3 regions of the Streptomyces sp. NPDC002463 genome follow, and region 1 is predicted to be linked to each of the others. Evidence: riboswitches for the same ligand, from Rfam matches in the RefSeq annotation. Region 1 holds a riboswitch; each other region holds the start of a gene.
What was found. A riboswitch is a leader RNA that binds a small molecule or an ion and turns the genes downstream of it on or off. The one in region 1 is predicted to bind cobalamin.
Positions count from the first base shown of each region.

Region 1 (3,564 bases):
CGGTAGATCTCCGTCCCGTCCTTCTCGTAGTCGAACATCCTGGTGCTCTCGCTCATCTCGTCGTGCGGGCCGTGGTCACTGCTTCGGGCAGGGCGGTACGGGGGGTGGGGACGCCGTCCACCAGGTAGGTGTCGTCGCCGGTGGCGAGGACGTCGACCCAGGCGCCGTGCGGGTGGCCGCAGCGGCGCTCGCACCCGGAGTAGTGGACGGGCAGGCCCCCGCGGTGGACGAGGCCGGCGTCCGTCCGTACGTCGGCGAGGGACTTGGCGCAGCCGGGCCGCCCGGTGCAGGCGCTGACCCCGACCGAGGGCAGGTCGGGACGGGTGACCAGGCCGTACGTCTCCAGGCCGGGCAGCCGGTCGGCGGCGGCACCGACGGCGACCACGCCACGCCAGGGCGTGAACCGCAGCTCGTCGGCCCCGTCGGCCAGGGCCCGCAGCTGGGCGGCCGTCAGGCGGCCGAGCGGGGCGAGGACGTGCAGGGCGTGCGCGCCGAGCGGGCCGGGTGCGGGCGGCGGGGACGCGGGAAGCGGCGGTACGGGTACGGGCTCCGCCGTGATCCCGGCCCGCGCGAGGGCCCCGGCCCAGTCGGGCACGTGCGTGTCGGGCAGTTCGCGGGGCCGCCAGGCCCCGTTCCCGGCGGCCTCGGCGGCGTCCAGGAACGCGAGGGCGGCGGCGAGGGCGGCCCGGACGGCGTCGGCGGCGGCGAGCCGGAACGCGTGCGGACCGAGCCGCAGCAGAGCCGACCCCTCCGGTCCTGCGATCAAGCTCACATCGCCGCCGAGCCCGGCGACGTCGCCGCGTCCGTCGTCGAGGAGGAACAGGAACCGTCCCGAAAGGGACGCGGCCCGGGGCTCCGCGCAGAGCGCCGTGTCCAGTGCGCGCGCCCACAACTGCACGTCCGCGTAGCCGAGTCCGTCGAGTCCCGCGCCGGGCGAGGCCACGATGTTGCGGACGCGCTCGTGGGTGGGCGAGGGCAGGAGGCCCGCCCCGGCCAGAAGGCCGGCCAGTTCCGCCCCGCAGCCCTCGCCGAGGCCGCGCAGCTCCGCGTTGCCGCGCGAGGTGATGCTGATCCGCCCGTCGCCCAGGCTCTCGGCGGCCCGGGCCAGGACCTCGGCCTGACGGGCCGTCAATCGCCCTGCGGGCAGGCGCAGTCGGGCCAGGCGACCGTCGTCGGCGGAGTGCAGGCGCAGCGCCCCGGGGCAGGCGTCGCCACGGTCCCGTATGCGAGCTTCGCCCGGTCGGGGCGTCGGGGGTGGGGTGGGCGGCATGGCGGCGAGCATACCCACGGGGAACCGGCTGACCACCGGGTGTGATCCGGCCGACTCTCCCGCTCTCTCCGGCCGGTGTGATCCGGCCGACCCCCTCGCTCCCTGGGGCCGGTCGGCGGCACGTTCTAGGATGCAGATCGGCATGGGGTCCCAGGACCCCGGGGAGGAAGCCCGGTGAGAATCCGGCGCGGTCCCGCCACTGTGAGCCCGTAACCCACGGGTGAGTCAGGAACTCCCGCCGTCCATACGACCACCCGGGGCGCGGACAACCCCGAGGAAGGGCCTGAGCTCGCCATGCTCCTGCTGCTGTCGCACTCCGACACCGACCTGCTCAGCGCCCGTGCGGCCGGGGGGCCGGTGGAGTACCGCTTCGCCAACCCCTCCCGCCTCCCGCTCGCCGACCTCCCCGGGCTGCTCGACGGCGCCGACCTGGTCGTCGTCCGGCTCCTCGGCGGCGTCCGCTCCTGGCAGGAGGGCCTCGACGCGATCCGCGCCGCCGGGAAGCCGGTCGTCGTGCTCAGTGGCGAACAGGCCCCCGACGCCCAGCTCATGGAGGCCTCCACCGTCCCCGTCGGCGTCGCCACCGAGGCGCACGCCTACCTGGCGCACGGCGGCCCGGCCAACCTGGAGCACCTGGCCCGCTTCCTCTCCGACACGGTCCTGCTCACCGGCCACGGCTTCGAGGCCCCGGCCGCCGCCCCCACCTGGGGCCCCCTGGAGCGGACGGCCAAGGCCACCGAGACCGGCCCGACCGTCGCCGTGCTCTATTACCGCGCCCACCACATGAGCGGGAACACCGCCTTCGTCGACGCCCTGTGCGGCGCCATCGAGCACGCCGGCGCCCGCGCCCTCCCGCTGTACGTGGCGTCCCTGCGCGCCCCCGAGGCCGAGCTGATCTCCGTCCTGCGCGGGGCCGACGCGATCGTCACGACCGTCCTCGCCGCCGGCGGCACCAAGCCCGCCGAGGCGCAGGCCGGCGGCGACGAGGAGGCCTGGGACGCGGGCGCGCTCGCCGCGCTCGACGTGCCGATCCTCCAGGCCCTGTGCCTGACCGGATCGCGGTCCGCGTGGGAGGAGAACGACGAGGGCCTCTCCCCGCTGGACGCCGCCAGCCAGGTCGCCGTGCCCGAGTTCGACGGCCGGCTCATCACCGTCCCCTTCTCCTTCAAGGAGATCGACGAGGACGGCCTGCCCGCGTACGTCGCCGACGCCGAGCGCGCGGCCCGCGTCGCCGGGATCGCCGTCCGGCACGCCCGGCTCCGCCACATCCCGAACGCCGAGAAGCGGCTGGCGCTCGTCCTCTCCGCGTACCCGACGAAGCACTCCCGCATCGGCAACGCCGTCGGCCTCGACACCCCGGCCTCCGCCGTCGCGCTGCTGCGCCGCCTGATCGCCGAGGGCTACGACTTCGGACCCGAGGCCGAGCTCCCGGGCCTGGTCTCCGGCGACGGCGACGAGCTGATCTACGCCCTCATCGAGGCCGGCGGCCACGACCAGGACTGGCTGACCGAGGAGCAGCTCGCGAAGAACCCGGTCCGCATCCCGGCCGCCGACTACAAGCGCTGGTACGCCACCCTGCCCGCCGAGCTCCGCGAGCAGGTCGAGGAGCACTGGGGCCCGGCGCCCGGCGAGATGTTCCTCGACCGCTCGCAGAACCCGGAGGGCGACATCGTCCTCGCCGCCCTGCGCCGCGGGAACCTCCTCGTCCTCATCCAGCCGCCGCGCGGCTTCGGCGAGAACCCGATCGCGATCTACCACGACCCCGATCTCCCGCCGTCCCACCACTACCTGGCCGCCTACCGCTGGATCGCCGCCCGCGCCGAGGACGGCGGCTTCGGCGCCGACGCCATGGTCCACCTCGGCAAGCACGGCAACCTGGAGTGGCTGCCCGGCAAGAACGCCGGCCTGTCCGCCGCCTGCGGCCCCGACGCGGCCCTCGGCGACATCCCGCTGATCTACCCGTTCCTCGTCAACGACCCGGGCGAGGGCACCCAGGCCAAGCGCCGCGTCCACGCGACCCTCGTCGACCACCTCGTGCCGCCGATGGCCCGCGCCGACTCGTACGGCGACATCGCGCGCCTGGAGCAGCTGCTCGACGAGTACGCGCAGATCAGCTCGATGGACCCGGCGAAGCTCCCGGCCATCCGCGCCCAGATCTGGACCCTCATCCAGGCCGCGAAGCTCGACCACGACCTCGGCCTGGAGGAGCGCCCGGAGGACGACGGCTTCGACGACTTCCTGCTGCACGTCGACGGCTGGCTCTGCGAGGTCAAGGACGCCCAGATCCGCGACGG
Region 1 covers NZ_JBIARL010000011.1:293,155-296,718, reverse strand. Annotated here, with positions in the region: gene ACFYX3_RS23750 (precorrin-8X methylmutase) at 1-38, opposite strand, end outside; gene ACFYX3_RS23745 (cobalamin biosynthesis protein CobG) at 53-1,282, opposite strand; cobalamin riboswitch at 1,398-1,527, shown strand; gene cobN (cobaltochelatase subunit CobN) at 1,565-3,564, shown strand, end outside.

Region 2 (3,564 bases), on a different contig from region 1:
CGAAGTCCACGCCCGACAGGACCGCGGGCCCGTCCTCGTAGGCGAAACCCGCCTTCGCCAGCTCCACGACGGGGGCCGAAGACGTCACGGAAGTCAGGGAAGTCACGGAAGGAGCCTTTCCAGTACGAGGGTGAGGGCGACGAGCCCCGCGAGGAGCACGCCCGTCGCCGTGAGGAACCGCCGGGAGACCGCGCACGCGGGCACCAGGACCCGCAGCGTCCCGTCGTAACCGCGCCCGGCGAGCCCCGACTGCAGGCGCTGCGCCCGGTCGAAGGCCCGCACGAACGTGGTCGCGCCGAGTCCGGCGAGCGAACGCCACGTCGCGGCCCGGGTGGTGTGCCCGAGCCGGGCCGCCTGGGCCTGCCGGATCTTCGTCATCGAGTCGAGGAGCAGGAAGATGATCCGGTACATCACGAGCGCCACGTCGACCACGGGCGCCGGGACGCCCGCCCGGACGAGCCGGGGCAGCACGTCGGACACCGGTGTCGTGAAGGCGAAGAGCAGCACCCCGAGCGAGGCCGAGGCCGTCCGGAGGAGCAGCTCGACCGCGTGCGCGGGACCGTCGGGCGCGAGGGCGACGAGGCCTCGCGGACCGCCCACCTCGAAGAGCAGCGGAACGGCGCCCGTGACACAGAAACCGAGGGGAATGCGGAAGGCCCGCCACAACTGGCGGCCCGGCACACCCGCCGGACCGAGCAGCACCGCGAGCGTGGCCGCCGCCACGAGCACCGCGCCCGGCCACGGCGGCAGGCCCACCGCGCACAGCGTCAGGCCGAAGCCGAGGAACGCCTTCTCCAGGGGGTGACGGCGGCGCCAGCGACTGCTGTGCGCCGCCGCGTCGATCGGCAGCATCGGCGCTACGCGCCCGATCCGTCGACCGGCGAGGAACCGGTCGCGCCGGCTTCCGTACCCGGCGCGCGGGTGGCGGTCGCGCCGGCACCGGAGTCCGCACCGGCGCCCGCCGCACCCGTACCGGAACCGCCGCCGTTGGTCGCCTCGCCCTCCGCGACCGCACCGGTCCGCCCCGCCGCCTCCGCGGCCCTCGCCGCGCCCTGGCGGCGGCCGCGGCGCAGGCCGAAGTAGTAGGCCAGGACACCGGCGCCGATCGCCGCCTGGAGGGCGAACAGCGCCGACTCGATCTCGCCGGAGGGCGGCTCGTACAGCGGGCTGAACCACGGCTTGTAGTCCGGCCGGATCTCCGTGATCGCGGTCTGCGCCTCCCCGTCGGACCCGCTGAACGGCTGCTCCTTGTCGTCCCCGAGGCCCAGCGCGAGCGGCAGGACCGCGAGCGCGGCCACGAGGAGCAGCAGCAGGGCGTTGATCTTGGTGTTCCGGCTCATCGCGCGGCCGCCTCCTCGTGCCGCTCCGCCCGCGGCCGGGCGAGGACGCCGAGGCGCGTCAGCTCACCCTTGCTGGACTGCGTGAGCAGCCGCATCACGAGCACGGTCAGCAGACCCTCGCTGACCGCCAGCGGAATCTGGGTCACGGCGAAGATCCCGCCGAACTTGGCCAGCGCGCCGGGCACACCGCTGCCGGGGTCGGGGAACGCGAGCGCCAGCTGCACACTGGTGACGCAGTACGTGGACAGGTCGGCGACGAACGCGCCGAAGAAGACGGCCACCATCAGGGGCGCGCCGAACCGCCGGAACAGCCGGTACGTCCCGTACCCCGCCCACGGCCCGACGATCGCCATCGAGAAGGCGTTCGCGCCGAGCGTGGTCAGTCCGCCGTGCGCGAGCAGCAGGGCCTGGAAGAGCAGGGTGATCGTCCCCAGGACCGCCATGATCGGCGGCCGGAACAGGATCGCGCCCAGCCCCGTACCGGTCGGATGCGAACAACTCCCCGTCACCGACGGCAACTTGAGCGCGGACAGGACGAAGGTGAAGGCCCCGGACGCGCCGAGCAGCAGGGTGGATTCGGGATTCGACCGCACCTCGCGGGTCAGCGCGCGCACCCCGTGGACGACGAACGGAGCGGCCGCGACGCCCCAGGCAGCGGCGTGCACAGGGGGCAGATACCCCTCGGCTATATGCATGATCGGGAGACCCTCTCCAGCACCTCGTGGATGGACAACGCACCCTGGCCGGTCTCCTGGCTGACGGTCATACGGCCCGACTCCGCCTTCCCACACCGCCGCGGTCTCCCGCGACGGTCCAGTGGCTTCCCCGAGGTGTTCCCCCGGGAAGGGAGCCGGACCTCCCGATCACAGTGGCGAGGGCCGCACCGGTACTGCACCGGTTTCCCGTACACCAAGGCCCTGTGACATTAGTGCGTTGACCTGCGGATCACAACACGGCCACCACGCGCCGCGTCCTCCCCGTCACTCCCCGCACGTGCGCCCCGCCGCTCACTCCTTGCGGTACGCGTACGCCTCCGAGGCCGCCGCCGCCACCGCGTCGAGATCCCCTCCGGCGCTCGCCGTCACCAGCGCGGCGACCGCGCCCTCGACGAACGGCGCGTCCACGAGCCGCGCGCCCTCGGGCAGTTCGTCGCCCTCGGCGAGCAGCGCCTTCACGGTGAGGACCGCGCTGCCCAGGTCGACGAGGAGCGCGACCCCGGCACCCCGGTCGACGGCCTTCGCGGCCTCGCAGATCAGCTCGCTGCTCGTCCCGAGCCCGCCGTCCGGCGTCCCGCCCGCGGGCAGGACCGGCGCGAGGTCCCCGCCGCCGGCGAGCCCGCGGGCGAGCTCGGCCACGGCCGCCGCGACGGCGGCACTGTGCGAGACGAGCACGATGCCGACGGGAGCCGGAACCGCGCCCACCTGAGCGGGGCTCATCACACCCCCTCCGCGCGCGCGGTGTCGGCGAGCGCCGCGAACAGCAGCGCCGAGGACGTCGCCCCCGGATCCTGGTGCCCGATCGACCGCTCCCCGAGATAACTGGCCCTGCCCTTGCGCGCCTGGAGGGGGACGGTCGCCAGGGCGCCCTTCTCGGCGGCGGCGCGGGCCTCCTCGTACGAGCTCCGCAGCCCCTCCACGGCCGGCACGAGCGCGTCCACCATCGTCTTGTCGCCCACCTGGGCACCGCCCAGCTGCGACACGGCGGCCACCCCGGCGCCGAGCGCCTCCGCCAACCGCTCCCGGGTGACCTCCCCGTCCTCGCCCAGGGCCTTCCCCGCGCGCCGCAGCAGCGTCCCGTACAGCGGTCCCGAAGCGCCGCCGACGGTGGAGATGAGCTGCCGCCCGGCGGTGGTGAGCACCGCGCCCGGAGTCGCGGGAGGCTCGTTCGCCAGGGTCTCCGTCACGGCGGCGAAGCCCCGCTTCAGATTGGCCCCGTGGTCGGCGTCGCCGATCGCCGAGTCCAGCTCGGTGAGCCGGTCCGCCTCCCGGTCGACGTCCTCGGCCACCGCGGCCAGCCACCGCACCAGGAACCCGGCGCCGAAGGTCTCCGTCATGTCGCTCCCCATTCCCGTCCCGGACCTCACCGGCCCCAGCGCAGCGCCGGCGTCTGCACCGGAGCGTCCCACAGCCGCAGCAGCTCCTCGTCGACCTCGCACAGGGTCACCGAGCATCCGGCCATGTCGAGCGAGGTCACGTAGTTCCCGACCAGTGTCCTGGCCACGGGC
Region 2 covers NZ_JBIARL010000006.1:291,171-294,734, reverse strand. Annotated here, with positions in the region: gene ACFYX3_RS15385 (ATP-binding cassette domain-containing protein) at 1-88, opposite strand, end outside; gene cbiQ (cobalt ECF transporter T component CbiQ) at 103-852, opposite strand; gene ACFYX3_RS15375 (energy-coupling factor ABC transporter substrate-binding protein) at 858-1,340, opposite strand; gene ACFYX3_RS15370 (energy-coupling factor ABC transporter permease) at 1,337-2,035, opposite strand; cobalamin riboswitch at 2,064-2,269, opposite strand; gene ACFYX3_RS15365 (PTS-dependent dihydroxyacetone kinase phosphotransferase subunit DhaM) at 2,348-2,776, opposite strand; gene dhaL (dihydroxyacetone kinase subunit DhaL) at 2,776-3,393, opposite strand; gene dhaK (dihydroxyacetone kinase subunit DhaK) at 3,420-3,564, opposite strand, start outside.
Region 2: another riboswitch for cobalamin. It lies ahead of ACFYX3_RS15370 (energy-coupling factor ABC transporter permease); the one in region 1 lies ahead of cobN (cobaltochelatase subunit CobN).

Region 3 (3,564 bases), on a different contig from region 1:
CTCGTAGACGCCGGCGATCGAGGCGATCGTCGCGGTCGGCGCGATGGCGAGGAGGAGGCTGTTGCGCATGCCGACGGCGGCGATCCGCTCGCGCAGCGCGGCCCAGCGCTCCGGCCAGTTGAGCTCCACGTCGTAGTGGTCGGGGTGCAGCACGCCCCGCGCGGTGCGGGTCTTGTCCCAGGCGGGGAGCGGGCCGCTGCGCTCGGCGAGGTCGGCGGACGCCTCGTACGCCGCGAGCATGATCCGCTCGGCGATGCGCGTCGACAGGGCGCGCGCCTCGGCCGAGTCGAACGGCAGCTTCAGCTGGAAGAAGACGTCCTGGAGGCCCATCGCACCCAGGCCCACCGGACGCCACTTGGCGTTGGAGCGGCCGGCCTGCTCGGTCGGGTAGAAGTTGATGTCGACGACCCGGTCGAGGAAGGTGACGGCCGTGCGGACGGTCTCGTCCAGGCGCTCCCAGTCGATGTCGCCGCCCGTGACGAAGGCGCCGAGGTTGACCGAACCCAGGTTGCAGACGGCCGTCTCGCCGTCGTTCGTGACCTCGATGATCTCGGTGCAGAGGTTCGAGGAGTGGACGACCGTGCCCGGCTCGGCCGTCTGGTTGGCCGTGCGGTTCGAGGCGTCCTTGAAGGTCATCCAGCCGTTGCCGGTCTGGGCCAGGGTCCGCATCATCCGGCCGTACAGGTCGCGGGCCGGCATCGTCTTGCGGGCCAGGCCGGCGGCCTCGGCCTTGAGGTAGGCGGCGTCGAACTCCTCGCCGTACAGGTCGACGAGCTCGGGCACGTCCGACGGGGAGAACAGCGACCACTCGGCGTCGGCGTTGACCCGGCGCATGAACTCGTCCGGGATCCAGTGCGCCAGGTTCAGGTTGTGCGTACGGCGCTGGTCCTCGCCCGTGTTGTCGCGGAGCTCCAGGAACTCCTCGATGTCCGCGTGCCAGGTCTCCAGGTAGACCGCGGCGGCGCCCTTGCGGCGGCCGCCCTGGTTCACGGCGGCGACGGAGGCGTCGAGCGTCTTCAGGAACGGGACGATGCCGTTGGAGTGGCCGTTGGTGCCGCGGATCAGCGAACCGCGGGCGCGGATGCGGGAGTACGACAGGCCGATGCCGCCCGCGTGCTTCGAGAGGCGCGCGACCTGGTGGTAGCGGTCGTAGATGGAGTCCAGCTCGTCCTGCGGGGAGTCCAGCAGGTAGCAGGAGGACATCTGCGGGTGGCGGGTGCCGGAGTTGAAGAGCGTGGGGGAGGACGGCAGGTAGTCCAGGCGGCTCATCAGGCCGTACAGCGCGCTCACTTCGTCCAGGGCGCGGACGCTGTCGTCCTCGGCGAGGCCGGCGGCGACGCGCAGCATGAAGTGCTGCGGGGTCTCGACCACCTTGCGGGTGATCGGGTGGCGCAGCAGGTAGCGCGAGTAGAGGGTGCGCAGACCGAAGTAGCCGAAGCGGTCGTCGCCGGCCGGGTCGATCGTCGCGTCGAGGCGCTCGGCGTGCAGGGCGACGAACTCGGCGGTGCGGTCGGCGATGAGGCCCTCGCGGTGGCCGACGGCGACGGAGGCCGAGAAGGACACGGCGCCCTGGCCGGCCGCCTCGTCGGCGATGGTGATGGTGAGGAGCCGCGCCGCGAGCCGGGAGTACGCCGGGTCCTCGGCGATCAGGCCGGCGGCCGCCTCGGTGGCCAGCTCGCGCAGCTCCGCCTCGTCCGACGTGGCGCTGCGACCGCGGAGGGCGGCGGCGGCGACCTTGCCGGGGTCGGTGTCCGGGAGGTCGGCGGTGAGATCGGTCAGGGTCCGCAGGAGTACGGTCCCGGGTCCGTCGGTCTCGATCGCTGCGGCCGGATCGGCGGGCGCGATGGTCACGTGGAGGCTCTCTCTCGCTCGGCGGGGCCGCGGGCGGGGGAGGCGGGCATGCGGGCACCCGTACGCGCGGGCGCGCCGCGTCCACCGGCCCACTCCGCGAGGCCCGGACGTCTGTGGCACCCGGAACGGACGGACCGGGCACGCTGTCGGCAGGTCCTCGGACTCACTCCGTACGAAGTGCGAAACCACACGAAGTACACCGTTGCGGGACAGTTCCGGATTCGCGCCGGATTTCCCTGCGTCGACAGCGAGGATGAGCATACATGTGGGGGGCGCCGCTTGCGGCACCCCCCACATGTTGTGTCGGTCCGGGAGTTACAACTCCAGGGCGTACGTGCGCAGCGAGTGATCGGGGATCGGCTCCCAGTCCCGTTCGGGGGTCCGGACGAAGCCCAGCCGCTCGTAGATCCGGTGCGCCGAGACCATCAGATCGGCCGTGGAGAGCACGAGCCGCGCGCAGCCGGGGAGGGATCGCGCCCGGTCCACGCAGGCGCGTACGAGGGCCTCTCCGACGCCCCGGCCGCGGGCCGCCGGAGCGACCACGAGCATCCGGAACTCGGCCTCGCCGGGGACCGCGATGTCCGCCCAGGCGGTGCCGCCCTCGGCGAAGGTGACCCCGCCGATGATCCCGCCGTCCGGGTCGACGGCGACGAGCACCTCGCTCTCGCGCGCCCGCCGGGCCGTGTCGCGGAGCACGGCCAGATAGAAGTCGTCCTCGCCGTGCAGCAGCAGCCCGTCGTTCAGGTAGGTCAGCCCGGTGAGGTCACCGAGCTCCTCGTGCTCCTCGGGCCGTACCGCCCTGATCGTGAAATCCATGGGCTCCAGTCTGCCTCCGCGGCACGCGAAGGGGGCCCGGGATTTCCCGGGCCCCCTCTTTCACGCGTCCGCGGGTCAGTGCGCTCCGGCGCCGACCTTCGGGAGGTCGCGGACTCCGGCGTCGCCCGCGTCCGCCGTGTAGTCCTCCGGCGAGGTCTCGTCGACGCCCTCGGGGGCCTTCACGGCCTTGAGGACGAAGGTCAGGACGACCGTGACGAGGACGTTGAGCACGAAGGCGGTGAGGCCGATGTAGCCGATCTCGCCGATGCCGGGGATCTCGGCGGCCGAACCGCCGAAGTGCTTCTGGGTCGGGCTGGCCACGCCGTACGCGGCGGCCGTGCCGTAGACCATGCCGACGGCCCAGCCGGCGAGCAGCGCCCAGCGGTGGAACCAGCGGGTGAACAGACCGCCGACGAGCGCCGGGAAGGTCTGGAGGATCCAGATGCCGCCGAGCAGCTGGAAGTTGATGGCGACCGTCTTGTCCATGGTGAGGACGAAGACGAGCGCGCCGACCTTCACCAGGAGGGACACCAGCTTGGAGACCTTGGTCTCCTGCTCCGGGGTCGCGTCCCTCTTGATGAAGTCCTTGTAGATGTTCCTCGTGAAGAGGTTGGCCGCGGCGATCGACATGATCGCGGCGGGGACGAGCGCGCCGATGCCGATCGCGGCGAACGCGACGCCCGCGAACCAGTCCGGGAACATGTTCTCGAACAGCTGCGGGATGGCGAGCTGGCCGTTCGTGACCTTCACGCCGGCGGCGATCGCCATGAAGCCGAGGAGGGCGAGCAGGCCCAGCATCAGCGAGTACAGCGGCAGGATCGTGGTGTTGCGGCGGATGACCTCACGGCTCTTGGAGGAGAGCGTCGCCGTGATCGAGTGCGGGTACATGAAGAGCGC
Region 3 covers NZ_JBIARL010000001.1:193,338-196,901, reverse strand. Annotated here, with positions in the region: gene ACFYX3_RS00835 (ribonucleoside-diphosphate reductase subunit alpha) at 1-1,851, opposite strand, end outside; cobalamin riboswitch at 1,982-2,158, opposite strand; gene ACFYX3_RS00830 (GNAT family N-acetyltransferase) at 2,167-2,667, opposite strand; gene mctP (monocarboxylate uptake permease MctP) at 2,743-3,564, opposite strand, start outside.
Region 3: another riboswitch for cobalamin. It lies ahead of ACFYX3_RS00835 (ribonucleoside-diphosphate reductase subunit alpha); the one in region 1 lies ahead of cobN (cobaltochelatase subunit CobN).